Regions from separate parts of the Aliiglaciecola sp. LCG003 genome, predicted to be linked through region 2. Evidence: riboswitches for the same ligand, from Rfam matches in the RefSeq annotation. Region 2 holds a riboswitch; the other holds the start of a gene.
The links. A riboswitch is a leader RNA that binds a small molecule or an ion and turns the genes downstream of it on or off. The one in region 2 is predicted to bind cobalamin.

Region 1 (7,576 bases), 260 kb from region 2:
ATCATTCACAATAAAAGTAGGAACACTAGATACACCCTTTGTGAGCTGGTCATTCTTGCGCTCTTGGCTACGGATACCAAAGCTGGTTGCCATCTTCTCTAATTTCTCGCCATCACCACCGGCTTGACTGAATATATCTTTTATATCCTGCATTCCAGCCACATTTCGACGTTGTTTATGAATAGCATTGAACAAAGCGGCGTTGAATACATCCGCCTGACCCATAGCCTTGGCAGATAACATCGCTCGGGTGGCATCACTTGCAGCAGGGGCCATGTTGGCATGCGCCTTTATAAAGGTGACATCATCGGGCAGTTTGCTCTTTAATTCGGTGACGATAGTTTCAAAGGTGAAACAGTGAGGACACCAAAACGAAAATACTTCGCGGATGTTTTTTGTCTCGCTAGCGGTATCGCTAATGATTTCGTAATGTTCACCTTCTTCCCAGTTCGATTGAGCAAAAGACAGTGCTGGGATGAGGCATAGCAGCGCTGCGGTGCATTTGATCAAAGCTTTAAAAGTCATAGATTTCAAATTCCTTATATATGTATTATTAAGATTGTTTGGACAGCCAAACCACCAATTCAACCATGTCATCGCGATTCATATCGCTAGTAAAAGTAGCCTGATATTTGCCATTTACAATAATGTTTGGCACACCGCTAATATGCTGACCAAAGGTGGTGATGGTTTGTGAATTTTGCTCAAATAAGCTAGCCAATTCGTCACTGGCGATCAGTTTATCAAATTCTGCTGGCTCTACACCTTTGGCTTGGAAAATAGTTTTAAGTTCCGCTAAGCCATTTATGGGTTGTTGTTGTAAATGGATGTAACTAAAGATTGCTTGGTTTAACTCATCTTCTTTATTGAGTAAGCGGCCCACTAGCATCGCTTGGGTTGCTGCATTTTGTGTCTCAGGACCAGTAAAACGCATAAAATTGACATGAACTTTGTTAAATCTGACGGTTGATTCGAGTTGCTGTTTAATTTTTTCAGCTATAGGTTCGAAATTAAAGCAATGCGGGCACCAAAAAGAGAAGAACTCAGTAACATCAGAAGTCTCAGCTACTTCTTCATTAAGCACCTTGTAGTGCTCTCCTTCAACCCATTGATTTGCATCGCTAACTACTACAGCGTTCTCGACTTTAGCGGTTTCTGCTTCTACTGGTTTCTCTTCGGCGCACGCTTGTAAAGTCATGATCAGAAATAGTGATAAAAATGCATAACGTTTTTTCATACTGGATAATCCCCAAAAAATTTTTCAAAGGTTAACATAGCTATTAATCGAATAGGTATAGTAAATCTGCTAGATGAATCTAAATTGAAGATAAATGACGGTATAAAATGAGCATCAATAAAAAAGCCCACAAAGTTTATGCATCTTTGTGGGCTAAAGAGCCAATAGCTTGTGCTTAAAGCAAATTGTTTATTACTAGAAGACGTAGTTAACCGCAACACGCATTAATGTGGCATCGGCTGTATCATCGACATCATCACTATATTTGCTGATGTCAGCTTTTAAGGCCACGTTAGTGTCCATGTCATATCTAAGGCCTAGGGTAATAACACTGTATTCATCAAAAAAGTTTTGCTGAACACCGGTAACCGCTGCAGTAAAGGTTGGTTGCAATTCAGCAGGTAAAGCCGCTACTTGGTCAAGGAAACGTATTTCACCACGGCCATCTAAGCTTTCGTAAGTGATTGAAGGGGTAAATTTTCCGGTGCGGATCCCAGCAGTTACGTAGTATGCAGTATCTTTTGGTAAGAATGAATCTTTGATATTCACTTCGGTGATTTCAGCACTGATAAACCAATCAAATTGGTCAATTTCCACACCCAGCCCCAAAAATTGAGCGGTATCGTCTTGTAAACGTAATGAATCTACAATTGAAGGCGAAAATGCGGCCAATTGAGTAAAGGTTGGTTCAAGAACACTAAGATTAAAGGTTGTACTACCGCGCCCGGCTACTGCGCGGATTTTAAACCACTCATAGCCCGCTTCAGCAGTAACCACTACGATGTTTTTGGCTTCAAGTTTTTCATCTTCCTCCCCACCAGTGCCATCGGGTACAGTAATGTCGCTGTTAATCGTGCCAGTGGATAGCTGAAAATTGTATTCCCAGTCACCCGAGTAGGTACTGTAGTCAAAACGTAGACCTTCAATATTGTTGAAGGATACATCATAGACTGCGCGTGGTGCGGTAACCCAATGATAGGAGTAACCCACATCTTTAGAGGCTGAATATCTAAATAAAGGTAATCTCAAGCGGCCCGCAGAGATACTTAAATTCTCAGTAGCTTGATAGCTGATGTAGGCCCATTCGAATTCTGCTTTGTAATTATTAACGCCTTTAGCTACAAGCTGACCGGTAGCGGTCATTTTGTCATTGATGTCTCCGCTAACTTGAATAGCAAATAAGCTTTCTTCACTGAAGGAAAAGCTGTCATCATAACCATATAAGCTATCTTCACTGCTCGTTATACCGCCAACCATGTTAGCAAAACCATTGATGCGAACTTCAGCACTGGCTGAAAATGTTAAGGCGCAGGCTAGTGTCGTAAGTGTTAAAATTCTTTTCACAATAATTCTCCAGAATTAGTTCAACGGAACGACTTTGACACCGTTTGTTACAGCGCTTTCATCGATATATCCAATAGCATTTTTGTTGTTCATTATAATGTCCAAAACGGCGGCATCGTCATTAACTTCTTTCGGCGGAATACCTTTACCGGTAAATACTAACTTTGACCAATACGCAGCTACCTGAGTAGAGCTTCTGCCCAATAATTCAGAATCAAATTCAGCGCGAATGGCTGAGCTTTCGGCCTGATTAATGGGTAAGGTTTCTTTGCCATCAGAAAACTTCTTTTCTTTGCCTAAAAAAATTCGTTGCACATCTTTGACGCTTAATGCGGCATTATTATCTGGATGCACAACTACCACAGCGGCAGCAAAAGACAAGCTGGAGAATAGGGTGGTGAGCACCCCCGCCAGAGCGGTTCGTTTGATAGAAGATTTCAACATATGGTATTTCCTCAAATAAATAGATAGTGCGTAATTTACGGGTTGGTTATTGCGTTATTAGTGACACCTATGCAGTAAATAGTGTTTTCAAAGGACAACTTAGCTAGGTCAATTGACCCTCTCATGTTGTTCTTATTGATTATATTGTTTGAATACCTCTGTCGCTTTACATGCCTAAAAACGATCTGAATGCCAGAAGTATTTGCGCAATTTAATTGAAAGATACTGATTTCACGTCGCCAGTAACAGCTGCGCTGTCGACGTAGCCGATAGATGCTGGGTCGGCTGATACGGCAGCCACCACATCAGCATCGCTTGATACTTCTTTAGGTGGGATCCCTTTACCGGTAAAAACTAATTTTGACCAGTAAGCGGCAACCTGAGTCGAACTGCGGCCGAGGACACTTGAGTCAAAATCACTGCGAATGGCGCCTTCTGTTTGGTTGATTGGATAGACAGCAGTTCCGTTACTAAATTTCTTTTCTTTGCCCAAGAATATTCTTTGTACTGCTTTAGTGTCTAACGCGTTTTCATTACTTGGATGAACTATGACAACCACTTCTGCACAAACACTAGCAGCGGCAGTTAATAATAATACTGCAGTTGATATATTTAGAAAGCAATTGCGAATCATAAGTCCCTCATAAAACTAGTGTAAAAAGCAAATCAGGTTGGAAGCGGGACGAACCATACAGATTCCCTTGCTTATTTCCAAGCTAGTCGAGGTATGAGTATTTCGATAATAGTATTAAATTTCATACCATACTTCCCGTATGCAACCGAACCATTGAATAAATTAGTAGATTGATGTTGGACTACAGATTGGCAAACCTATTTTAAGCTTTAAATCTCAATATAACTAGGCATTTCCTCTAGTACTGCGGTCCAATCCATCAATACAAGGTTTTAAAAATGCCCACAAAAACAAATCTAGCCGAATATAAAAAATATTCTAGTTTTTATTTTGTCCTGAAAGGCATGTAAATATATATATATCAAGTAGCACCCATGAGCACTGTGCACATAGGTACTTTGCAGGCTTTAAAGGCTGATCGTGGTGGAAACAGATAATGCTCTACCAGCGGAGTTGTAATTGAGCACCTCTTGATACTCATTATCGAGCAGATTCGTTAGACTTGCTTTAAATGAAACGTTTTCTGATAAATGCCAATATGCCGACAGGTTAGTCACACTATAACTTTCCAACGCCTGTCCACCTATATCTTCAGCACCGCTGACGCTTCGATGAGTTAGCTCAACAAATAGCGTATCGTTAAGCAAAGCTTTTTTGAGCCCCAGATTAACTTTATTGCGAGGACGTCTTAGGCGTAATTCGCCCCTACTATCGGTTGCATTATTGTGGGTATAGTTACTTGAAAACGTCAGACCGTTGTGGAAATTATATTCAAAGTTGGCTTCAACACCGCGGGATTTGCTTTGGCCTGCAACTTGTAAATAGCCTTGGAAGCCAATTGAATCAAAAATTATTTCATTCTCAACCTGTTGGTCAAAGTAAACAACTTCTATCATATTGCCTTGGGGAGTGGTTAGTTCAAAACCCACGTCTAAACCTTTGCTATTCTCTTCTTCGAGTTGCAAGCCTGCAGCATCCCCATAAGCGAAAGGGCCATCATTGTAATTTTGCTCATACAGACTCGGTGCTCTAAAGCCTGCACCATAGCTGGTCTTTAATTTTAAATCTAAACTACCCAATTCAACATGTTTAACAGCGCCAATTCGTACACTATCAAAACCGCCAAAGGTGTCATTGTCGTCGTGGCGAATGCCAAGATTGAAAAAAGTACTTTGGTCAAACTCACCTAGCCATTCGGCAAAAATACTCTTTTGATGACGGGATAAGTTTTCACCGTCTAAGTTTTCTTGTTTATTTTCTGCGCCAAATACAAAGCGCTGGCTTTGCCAAGCGTAACTTCCAATATACTCGAATTTATTAACTGAACCGCTATTGATAAAACCAAATTCGCCATTGTTGATGAAGCGTCTTTCAATATCAGTGGTGTTAAAAGCGACTTCATGACTACTCTTTTCATCTTTGTACGCCAACGAGCCCCGCATAGTGGTTTGTTCTGAGTCTGTCAGGCAGTCGTTACTCGCTGCAAAGGTGGTGTTGTCAAAACATCCATCATATTCATTTTTTGCATCGACTTGGCGGATAACCATTTTAGCCTGCCAGTTTTCAGCAATGTTATAGTGGCCCTTGATATAAGTTGTATCGTTGTCGTAGCTATCTTTCTCGCCGGATAGATCTGTGGTTTGAGCGTTGAAGCCTGAACTGGATAAATTCGATACCGCTAGCAATACACCGCCTTGCTCATTACCAAGGGAGAGGTTTGCAGAAAGTCCTTTGGTATTGTAACGAGACCCGCTAAACGTCGCGTTGGCTGAAAGACCATTCGCAGGCTCTTTGGTATACATGGTAACAATTCCGCCAGCATCGGCGCCATAAGCTAAACCTTGCGCCCCGCGCAATATTTCGATCCGAGACAGTTGTTGTGCCAATACATCATCGAAAATTGGCGAAACCTGCGGTGCTGAAGGGTCCGTTAGCTCCACACCATCGATATACAATTTGGTTCTAAAACTTTCTTCGCCACGGATCCTCAAAGTGGTTGTTTTACCTAGCCCGCCAGCGTTAGAAACATTAATACTGGGGGTGTTGCGTAAAATGTCTGCGACGCTGAGGGTACTTTGACTGCGTAAATCGATTTCATCCAACACTGTTATGCTGGTGGCAAGGCGATATTCAGGTTGTGCGAAACGACTAGATACCACTGACATCTTTTCAATGCTTTCATCCGGTGCAGAACTTAAATCACGAGATAGTGCGTTGCTAGAAACAAGAATCGATAATGTACTTAGTGCTATAGCTATAGGAGTTTTTTGCATATTGTTAACCTTGGTTTGTACTCCGCCCGAGTACAGGTAAATGGGGATCCACTGCTGTAGGGATCATTCGACGTCCAAGGCCGGTATCCGGGCTCACAAGTGTCATAGTAATATGACGGCATTAACACCTTCCCGTTAAAAAAAAACAGTGGTATATGGTTAATGTTTGACTTGTTTACCGTTGCGGGGGCAGCGTCAGCTTTGATGTAAATTAATTTTCATCTCACTGTCTTCCCGTTTAACTGCCCCTATAAAAGGAGGCAGCACCTTGGTCTCGTTTTATTATAGCTTGATGATATAAAAAGAATAAAGAACTATGTTTAATGGAATTAAAAAAGCGTAATACTCGGCTCCTGCAAAGCGGAATACTGCTCTTTGAGAGCAAGGATTTGTTGTTCCCAATATTTAGCTTCCGCAAACCAAGGGAATGCTTGAGGGAATGCAGGATCTTGCCATCTGCGGGACAGCCAAGCCATATAGTGGACCATCCGCATCGCACGCAGAGGTTCTATTTGGCCAAGTTGACGGGTGTCGAAGTGATAGAATTCGTCATAGGCTTCAATTAATGTATCGAGTTGAATGCGCTGTTGGTTTTGGTCACCAGATAACATCATCCACAGATCTTGAATGGCAGGTCCCATTCTACAATCGTCTAAGTCGACAAAGGTCGGGCCATCACGCCATAAAATGTTGCCGGGGTGGCAATCTCCATGCAAGCGAATCATTTTCTCTGGCTTATAGAGTTGGCTAGTCAAACTTACCACTTGTTCCAATATTGTGAAGAAAGCAGTGTGCAAACTCTGTGGTATCAATTGGGTGTTGTGCAACGTCTCTGTGGCATCAATTAAATGCTCTTGGATTGAAAATGAAGGGCGATAAGTAAAAGGCTTACCTTGACCAACCTGGTGAATACGGCCAATGAAGCGCCCCATCCATTCTACTTGGTCTAGGTTGTCGACTTCGAATTGACGCCCACCCACAGAAGGAAATATCGCAAACTGGTAACCTTGATACTGATGAAGGGATTGTTGCTCAATTCGTATAGGCGCGACGACTGGAATTTCGTGGTCATGTAGCTCTTGGGAGAAATCATGCTCTTCTTGAATCTGCTCTGTGGACCAGCGCTGTGGCCGATAGAACTTGGTCACATAGCGCTTATTGTCCTGTGCAATAAATTGGTAAACCCTATTTTCATAGCTGTTGAGGGCTAGAAGACCGGATTCAACCAAAATTCCCTTTGATTCAATGGCATCAAGGATCAGGTCAGGGCCCAACTGTTCAAAATTAAATTTAGCGTCGTCAGTGATACTCATTGATAAATAAACTTACTTGGCTCACTGACTTCTACAGGTTCATCGCCGTCAATGGAAAAGACTTTAAACCTGAATTCTGTCACTGTTTCTTTTAGTGCATAGGGGTCTATCGCGACGCTAACAGCTAAGTTAAGCACTTCGCCTCCTTGCACTTTTACTTGATTGTTGCCCATATACCTATGCCCCTTTAGTCCCAGTACTTCTATTTGGTAGACACGTTCTGTTTGCGATTTGTTGAGTACTTTAAGTGAGTATACGTTTTCAATAAGACCATCGTTGGTTTCTCTATACAATGAGTTACGATCTCGAATAATATCGACTTCTAGTGGCA
Region 2 (7,576 bases):
CCATGCGTAGGCGATTTGCTTCGTCCGTATCGGGGTTGTCTACCAGTAATTTCTGCTCGAATAATCCAGCAATTTGCTCGATGCAGCCCTCGTGGGTGCCTTCCTGCTTCATCACTTTATAAATCAGCGAGATATACAAAGGCATAACCGGAATCGCGGAGCTTGCCTGAGTCACCAGTGCTTTCAATGAGGATACATAGGCTTGCACATTCTTGTCTTTCAAGCTACTTCTGATCGCAGTTGCTGCACGGTCTAGATCTTCTTTGGCCTTTCCTATGGTCGCCTGGCCATAAATAGGCCAAGTTAATTCTTTGCCTATATAAGTATAAGCAGTGGTTTTACAGTCCTGTGCCAATACATCAGCCTCATTGAGGGCTTCTAGCCAAAGCTCCCAGTCTTCACCGCCCATGACTTTGATAGTATTGGCAATTTCATCTTCACTGGCAGCTTCTAACTCAATCTCATGAACCAAGTCTTTGTCGGTATCATAAGTCTTGGTTTTGTAGTTTTGACCCACTGGCTTGAGGGTTGATTTATAGACCTCGCCGGTTTCGGGATCCACTCTGCGCGGTGAAGCCAAGCTATAGATAACTAAATCCACCTTACCCATATTGGCCTTAAGTTGCTCAATAACCTGCTGTTTGAGCTCGTTAGAAAATGCATCACCATTTAAGGTGTGCGCATAAATTCCAGCCTTTTCAGCCTGTTGATGAAAGGCTGCAGTATTGTACCAACCCGCGGTGCCCGTTTTACGCTCAGATGGTGGCTTTTCAAAACACACACCCAATGTCTTAGCACCATATCCAAAAGAGGATACAATCCGCGATGCCAGTCCATAGCCGGTTGAGCAACCTAGAATAAGTACATTCTTAGGACCATCACCTAAGTCACCTTGGCTTTTTACAAAATCAATTTGTTGTTGCACACTTGCAGCACATCCAACTGGATGCGCATTAGTGCAGATAAAGCCGCGTACTTTTGGCTTGATAACCATAATTTATATTCCTCAACGAAAAAGTGCGCATAGTGTAAAGCCACAATGCCCATTAACAAATCTGAGCAGCTAAGTTTCCGCCTAAAAAGCCATTGATTCAGCGCTTTTGGATTGATCTAACAACTCGACGGATTCGGAAACATAAGCTTGCATGTGAGTATTGATAGTGTCTTTGACATTATCGTGTTGCTCTAAAACAAAGTTTAAGGCTGAAAATGTACTCATTGGATAAATGCTTTCATTCAGCTTTAACGTCATACTGGTGATGGGGCTAAACGAGATGTTTATAGGTTCTTTGGCCATTTTATTATCTGCTTGTGCCAATCCTAACAGCGCCCTTTGGTAGGCTTGGTAGTCGATTTTGTGTGCATTTGCCTGAGATATACTTCGATAGGCAACTTTATCTTTTAACAAAAAAGCATATATTTGAGCATCATCGAAGCGCGCTTTACCTGTCTTAGCTTGATAATAAGCCGCCGCCGAATAGTGATAATTCAGCCCAATCTCACGCCATATTCTACTTAATGCATCACTGTGACTCACATCCCCACCTTGTAGCTGTTGAAGTACTGGATTGGGAAAAACCTCTTGGGTTTGCTCTGCCATTTCCTGGGCCTGTTGGCAATAATCCGCTTTAAATTCGGGGTGGTAATTAAACAATATGTGCACCCGCTTTACATATGCATTGGAATATCCGCTAGACAGTACACGGTAAGATAGGTATAAGATATCGGCCTGTATTTTGTCGAGCAAAAGTTGTTGCTCGTCAGTGGATTCTGGAGCCAAAGGCGTAAAATTCTCTATTAACGCACTTTTATAGGTGGCGTATCCGGCTAGCTGAGTGTTGAATAAGCGTCGACTATTATCCTCATTAGTATCACAGGCTAGCGCCTGCATGTGAGCCCGCCATGCGCTGGCATCTTGTTGCCAAACCGCGCGCATACCTAATTTGGCATGTCGCTTAATCATTAAAACCACATTTTGTTGGACGTTTAAATATTGCTGCTCGATGGGATCTTGCTCAGCAAACACTGACGTACAGACAGTCAAACCTAGGCTTAACAACCCTAGGTTTATTGCAAATATTATTTTATCCATACAATTGACGTCCCTTTTCTTGGCAAAATTAAAAATCAAAATAACAATTAATTGTTATCGCGATTTAAATAATATTCCAACTCTGAGATTTTGTGGTAATTTTTCACCCCTTCTTGGAACTTAAGATAAGATTTATAGACCTTATCGAAGGTAGGGTCGGCTGCGGACTGCTCTTGCATCACTTCAGCTGAAGCGCTTCGCAATGCATCAATTACATCATCAGGAAGCGGACGCATATCCACACCGTGAACATTGACCAATGCTTCCATTGCGTCTTTATTGGCAGCGGTATACTCATCCAACATATCTTGATTCACCGCCCGTGTTGCAACTTCTATAATAGCCTGTAAATCGGCTGGTAAACTCTCATAAGCCTGTTTATTTACCATAAACTCCAAGCTTGCTCCGGGCTCATGCCAGCCAGAATAGTAGTAATACTTGGCTGCTTTATATAAACCAAATGATAAGTCATTGTAAGGTCCGACCCACTCGGTAGCATCAATCGCTCCGGATTGGAGCGAAGTAAACAATTCACCACCGGTTAGCGCAATAGGAATGCCACCGACTTTTTTCAGCACTTCCCCGCCGAGGCCAGGAATACGCATCTTCAGCCCTTTTAAGTCCTCTACACTATTGATTTCTTTTTTAAACCAGCCAGCCATTTGCACACCCGTGTTGCCACCAGCAAATGGAATCAGATTAAAGGGCGCATAGAGCTCACGCCACATTTCCATTCCACCACCGTAATGTAACCAACCATTAAATTCTGTTGCATTCATACCAAAAGGTATCGCAGTGAATATCTGCGCGGCAGGCGCTTTTCCTTTCCAATAGTAGGAACCAGAATGGCCCATTTGCGCCGCGCCGCTAGATACGGTGTCAAACACTTCAAAACCCGGCACCATTTGTCCGGCACCAAACACTTTAATTTTGAGTCGACCGTTTGACATCCGCTCGACATAATTGGCAAAGGTTTCAGGGGCTTTACCCAATCCTGGAAAGTTCTTCGGCCAAGAGGTAACTAATTTCCATTCGTAAGTTTGCTGTGGTTCAGCGTTGTTTTCTGGGGTCTGCGTTTTTCCACCACAAGAAATCACCAGCGTAGCAACAGAAACTAGTACAAATTGTTTAATCAAATTCATGAATCTTATCCTAACTAAGTCTAAAGCATAGAGGGCAACCACGTTACCAGATTTGGCCAAATTGCCAATCCGATCAGCAGTAATACTTGGATCACTATAAAGGGAACAACACCACGATAAATATGGCTGGTTCGCACTTCCTGCGGTGCGACTCCCCTTAAATAAAATAAGGCGAAGCCAAATGGTGGAGTTAAGAACGAGGTTTGTAAATTCACCGCAATCATAATCCCCAGCCAAATAGGGTCTACTCCCATGGTCAATAACACGGGTGCTACTATAGGCACAACCACAAAGGTAATTTCAATAAAATCCAAAATGAAACCAAGTAGGAAAATAACAACCATCACCAATAAAACAGCGCCGAATACTCCGCCGGGGAGTTGTTCAAATAAACTATGGATCAGCTCTTCGCCACCAAAGCCGCGAAAAACTAGGGAAAATATAGATGCGCCAATTAAAATTAGAAACACCATTGAGGTGACTTTTGTGGTCGACATTAAAACTTCTGTTAACTTTTCTACGCTCAACTGACGCTGAACCAAAGCCAAAACTAACGCTCCTGAAGCACCAACCCCGGCGGCCTCTGTAGGCGTTGCAAAGCCTCCTAGGATTGAGCCTAACACCATCACTATTAATATTAGAGGCGGGAATAAGGCAGAGAACAAACTCACTTTGCTATCGGTAGTATGCACCTCAACGGGCTCAATTTGTTTTATGTTTCGTGCAGCAAAAATAATTACATAGATTAAATACAGGGTCACCAGTATCAGCCCTGGCACCAACGCTCCCACAAACAGATCGCCAACTGACACCGACTCAGGCGAAAAAATTCCCATGTTCAATTGCGCTTGTTGAAATGCACTCGATAGCACATCACCGAGTAATACTAATGCAATTGAAGGTGGGATGATTTGTCCTAAGGTGCCGGTTGCGCATATTGCGCCACTGGCAAATGAGGGAGAATAACCCTGTTTTAGCATGGTAGGCAGGGATAATAATCCCATGGTGACCACAGTGGCGCCGACAATTCCGGTACTCGCTGCCAACAACATTCCGACCAAGACCACGGACACCGCCAAGCCAGATTGCAATTTGCCAAATACCTGCCCCATTGCCAATAACAAGTTTTCCGCGACTTTAGATTTTTCTAACATCACCCCCATAAAAACAAATAAAGGCACGGCCAGTAATGTTTGATTGGTCATGATACCGTACAGACGACTGGGTACGGCTTGTAGATAAGAGGTGTCAAATACCCCAAAAACGGCACCAGCACCGGCAAAGATAAGTGAAGTACCGGCTAACGTATAAGCTACCGGATAACCATATAACAGGGTGATACAGACTACGGCGAACATCACCAGCGAGAGATATTCCATTAATAGTCTCCGCCTGAACTAGATGCTGAAGCATCTTTTACTTTCGCGATATTCATCAGTAACTCGGCGATCCCCTGCAATAACATCAGCAAGGCGAAAATCAGCATCAATGATTTCAGTAAGAATACCAGAGGCAATCCTCCTGCTTCCTGAGATGATTCAAGCAGTGTCCAAGACATACTGACATAATTATAGCTAATCAAAAGAACAAAAATATTCACCGGCAGCAAAAATAATAAGGTACCGAACACATCTACTTTTGCTTGTTTTTGGGCAGAAAAACCACGATAAAAAATATCTACTCGCACATGTTCATTCACCCTCAGGGTATGTGCGCAGCCTAACAGGAATACCATTGCATGCATGTACATGACAGACTCTTGCATCGCAATCCAGCCAATATCAAATCCATAGCGCAGCACCACTATGAGTAGGGTAACGATTACCATCACTAGGGTTAACCAGCTAACTAGTCTGCACAGGCTATCATTTAACCTATTGATAAAGTGAACGATAGATTGAGTAACAGCCATTCCCATCCTGTTTTTGTTATTTTTCTAATTTAACCCGTATTAAACGTTTTTTTAACAAAGAACGCTAGTGATTGGCTAGCGATTCTAATCAAGTCCACTTGTTTTGGTCTGTGATTCTGCGGGTCAATTAGATATTGGCAATCAAATGTCTGCTGCTAACCCGCTATGCAAACTCCTCCAATCATCAGGTTCAATAAGCACTAATGTTCCAAAATTAATTAGTCCGGCTCCATAAAGCTTGCTATATTGCCGGTGAGACCGTCGGTTTTCTGTGGCTCATTTAGTAAGCTGCAGGAAGTAAATGGGAATCTGGTGAAATTCCAGAACTGTGCCCGCAACTGTAATTGTTCACCTCAGTAAAGCTGACGTGACAGAGTCAGATACCAGCCGATAACCAGCTCTTTGGTTTCACCTTATAAACTTGTCGTGCGGGAATACACGATATGCCGATACCGCCTTGCTCTAGTTTCAAGTATACGGTTGCCAATTCCCGTTCTAAGAAAAATTCTGCAGGCAATGTGATGTTCAATATATTGCCCCTTGAAAAAGAGTAGCCAAAGTTCGCCATGCTTGAAGCACGTAATGTCAATTATCAGACAAATAACAAGACCATTCTCAACGGGATCAATTTCCACGTTGTGCCGGGTCAAATATTGGGAGTGCTAGGTCCCAATGGTGCGGGTAAAACCACTCTACTAAAAATCTTGTCTGGACAAATAGCCAGCGAAAAAATGATTTATTGGCAAAATAAACCGGTTGAAAGCTATCAGCTAATTGACCGAGCCAAACAAATAGCGGTGGTAAATCAGTTTAACAATCCGGTTTTTTCATTAAACGTCGAACACATAGTTAGTATGGGCTTACTTCCTCATCAAAGCATGTTCGGCAAAGTAAAAAGCTTCCAACACGCTGCTATTACACAGGCAATTACACAAGTCGGACTTCTCGATAAACGTCACCAAGTGTTTAATACTCTTTCTGGGGGGGAACAGCAGAGGGCTCTTATCGCAAGAGCCATTGTACAACGTGCATCACTGATAATATTAGATGAACCGATTAACCATCTTGACGTTTTTTATCAGCATCAAATACTCGAGCTGTTGCGCCAGCTTGCAAAAAAATTCAACCTCACTGTAGTAATGAGCTTGCATGATCTTAATTTGGCGGCAGCCTACTGCGATCACTTGTGCCTGTTAGATGATGGAGCCATGGTTGCACAGGGCAATCCGCATGCTGTGTTGTGTGAAAAACGCTTGCAACGAGTATTTAGAACGCCTTGCCATGTATTCAAACATGACAGCAATGAGCATCTGCGTGTCGAGTTTTATCCACAAAGGACAGCAAATGAATAAGCTGAGATGGGGCGCGCTGGTGATTGTCTCGATTGCCAGTCTAGTAAGTGGCTTGTTGTTTGGTGCGGCAGACATCTCCACCGCCGAAATCTACCAGTGTGTTGTTCATCAGTGCCGACTACCTATCAACGAGGTCATATTTTGGCAAATTCGCGTGCCTCGGATCTTGGTCGGCTTTCTTGTGGGAGCCGGATTAGCTGTGGCCGGGGCAACCCTGCAGAACGTTTATAGAAACGGTTTAGCCGACCCCTATTTATTTGGTGTCGTGTCGGGCGCAGGCTTAGGTGCGAGTATAGCGACGCTGATTACCAGCCATTCAACGGTTGCCAACATGCCTATTTTGTCTTGGTTAGCGTTGTTACCTTTTTCCATTGCATTGCCTCTTGCGGCATTTTTAGGGGCGATTTTTGCTGTGCTGATTGTGCAAATGCTTGCCAGTAGACTGTTTGGAAACCGCACTGAGCTGCTGTTATTGGCTGGAGTCGCTGTATCTTTTATGCTCAGTTCGGTAAGTCATTTATTGCTATATTTGGCAGAGCCTTTCGCGGCAAATAAAGTGATTTTTTGGTTACTAGGCAGTCTAGCCAGATCTGAAATGTGGTTTGTTTGGGTGATGCTGCCAGTAGTAATGGTTAGTGTCGGAATATTGTGGCTATATGGTCGTCATATGGATGCAATGCTGCTTGGAGATGAAAGTGCCAAAGCCTTAGGTGTCAAAGTAGATGGTTTAAGGACACTGGTACTGATGATTTGCGCAGCATTAACCGCTTGTATCGTGGCTTACTGTGGCGGTATCGGTTTTGTGGGATTAATGATCCCGCACATTGTTCGAAGTTGGCTTGGTGTAACCAGTCGAACTTTGATTTTAGGTTGTGTGTTGATTGGTGGCAGTTTTCTTATATGGGTAGATGTTGCTGCCCGAATGCTGCTGGCGGGACAAGAAATACCTATTGGCATCATCACCTCTGCAATTGGCAGTATTTTCTTTCTGGTGGGGTTACGCAAAAATCGCTATTAATCGGCAATCAATCCTCTGAAATGGATAATCTTTAGCTATGAAAATATTTGTTAGTGTTTT

Region 1: it holds a riboswitch for cobalamin, as region 2 does, so the genes downstream of both, QR722_RS15845 (TonB-dependent receptor plug domain-containing protein) here and QR722_RS16995 (ABC transporter ATP-binding protein) in region 2, are expected to answer to the same signal.

Annotation. Positions count from the first base shown of each region.
Region 1 is NZ_CP128185.1:3,642,606-3,650,181, reverse strand. It holds gene QR722_RS15870 (thiol:disulfide interchange protein DsbA/DsbL) at 1-525, opposite strand, end outside; gene QR722_RS15865 (thiol:disulfide interchange protein DsbA/DsbL) at 554-1,237, opposite strand; gene QR722_RS15860 (porin) at 1,433-2,581, opposite strand; gene QR722_RS15855 (type 2 periplasmic-binding domain-containing protein) at 2,597-3,025, opposite strand; gene QR722_RS15850 (type 2 periplasmic-binding domain-containing protein) at 3,237-3,659, opposite strand; gene QR722_RS15845 (TonB-dependent receptor plug domain-containing protein) at 4,067-5,932, opposite strand; cobalamin riboswitch at 5,994-6,217, opposite strand; gene QR722_RS15840 (serine/threonine protein kinase) at 6,262-7,245, opposite strand; gene ccoG (cytochrome c oxidase accessory protein CcoG) at 7,242-7,576, opposite strand, start outside.
Region 2 is NZ_CP128185.1:3,906,557-3,914,132, forward strand. It holds gene fabV (enoyl-ACP reductase FabV) at 1-994, opposite strand, end outside; gene QR722_RS16970 (hypothetical protein) at 1,076-2,092, opposite strand; gene QR722_RS16975 (TRAP transporter substrate-binding protein) at 2,140-3,234, opposite strand; gene QR722_RS16980 (TRAP transporter large permease) at 3,255-4,613, opposite strand; gene QR722_RS16985 (TRAP transporter small permease subunit) at 4,613-5,146, opposite strand; cobalamin riboswitch at 5,392-5,552, shown strand; gene QR722_RS16990 (hypothetical protein) at 5,523-5,675, opposite strand; gene QR722_RS16995 (ABC transporter ATP-binding protein) at 5,713-6,498, shown strand; gene QR722_RS17000 (FecCD family ABC transporter permease) at 6,491-7,516, shown strand; gene QR722_RS17005 (cobalamin-binding protein) at 7,554-7,576, shown strand, end outside.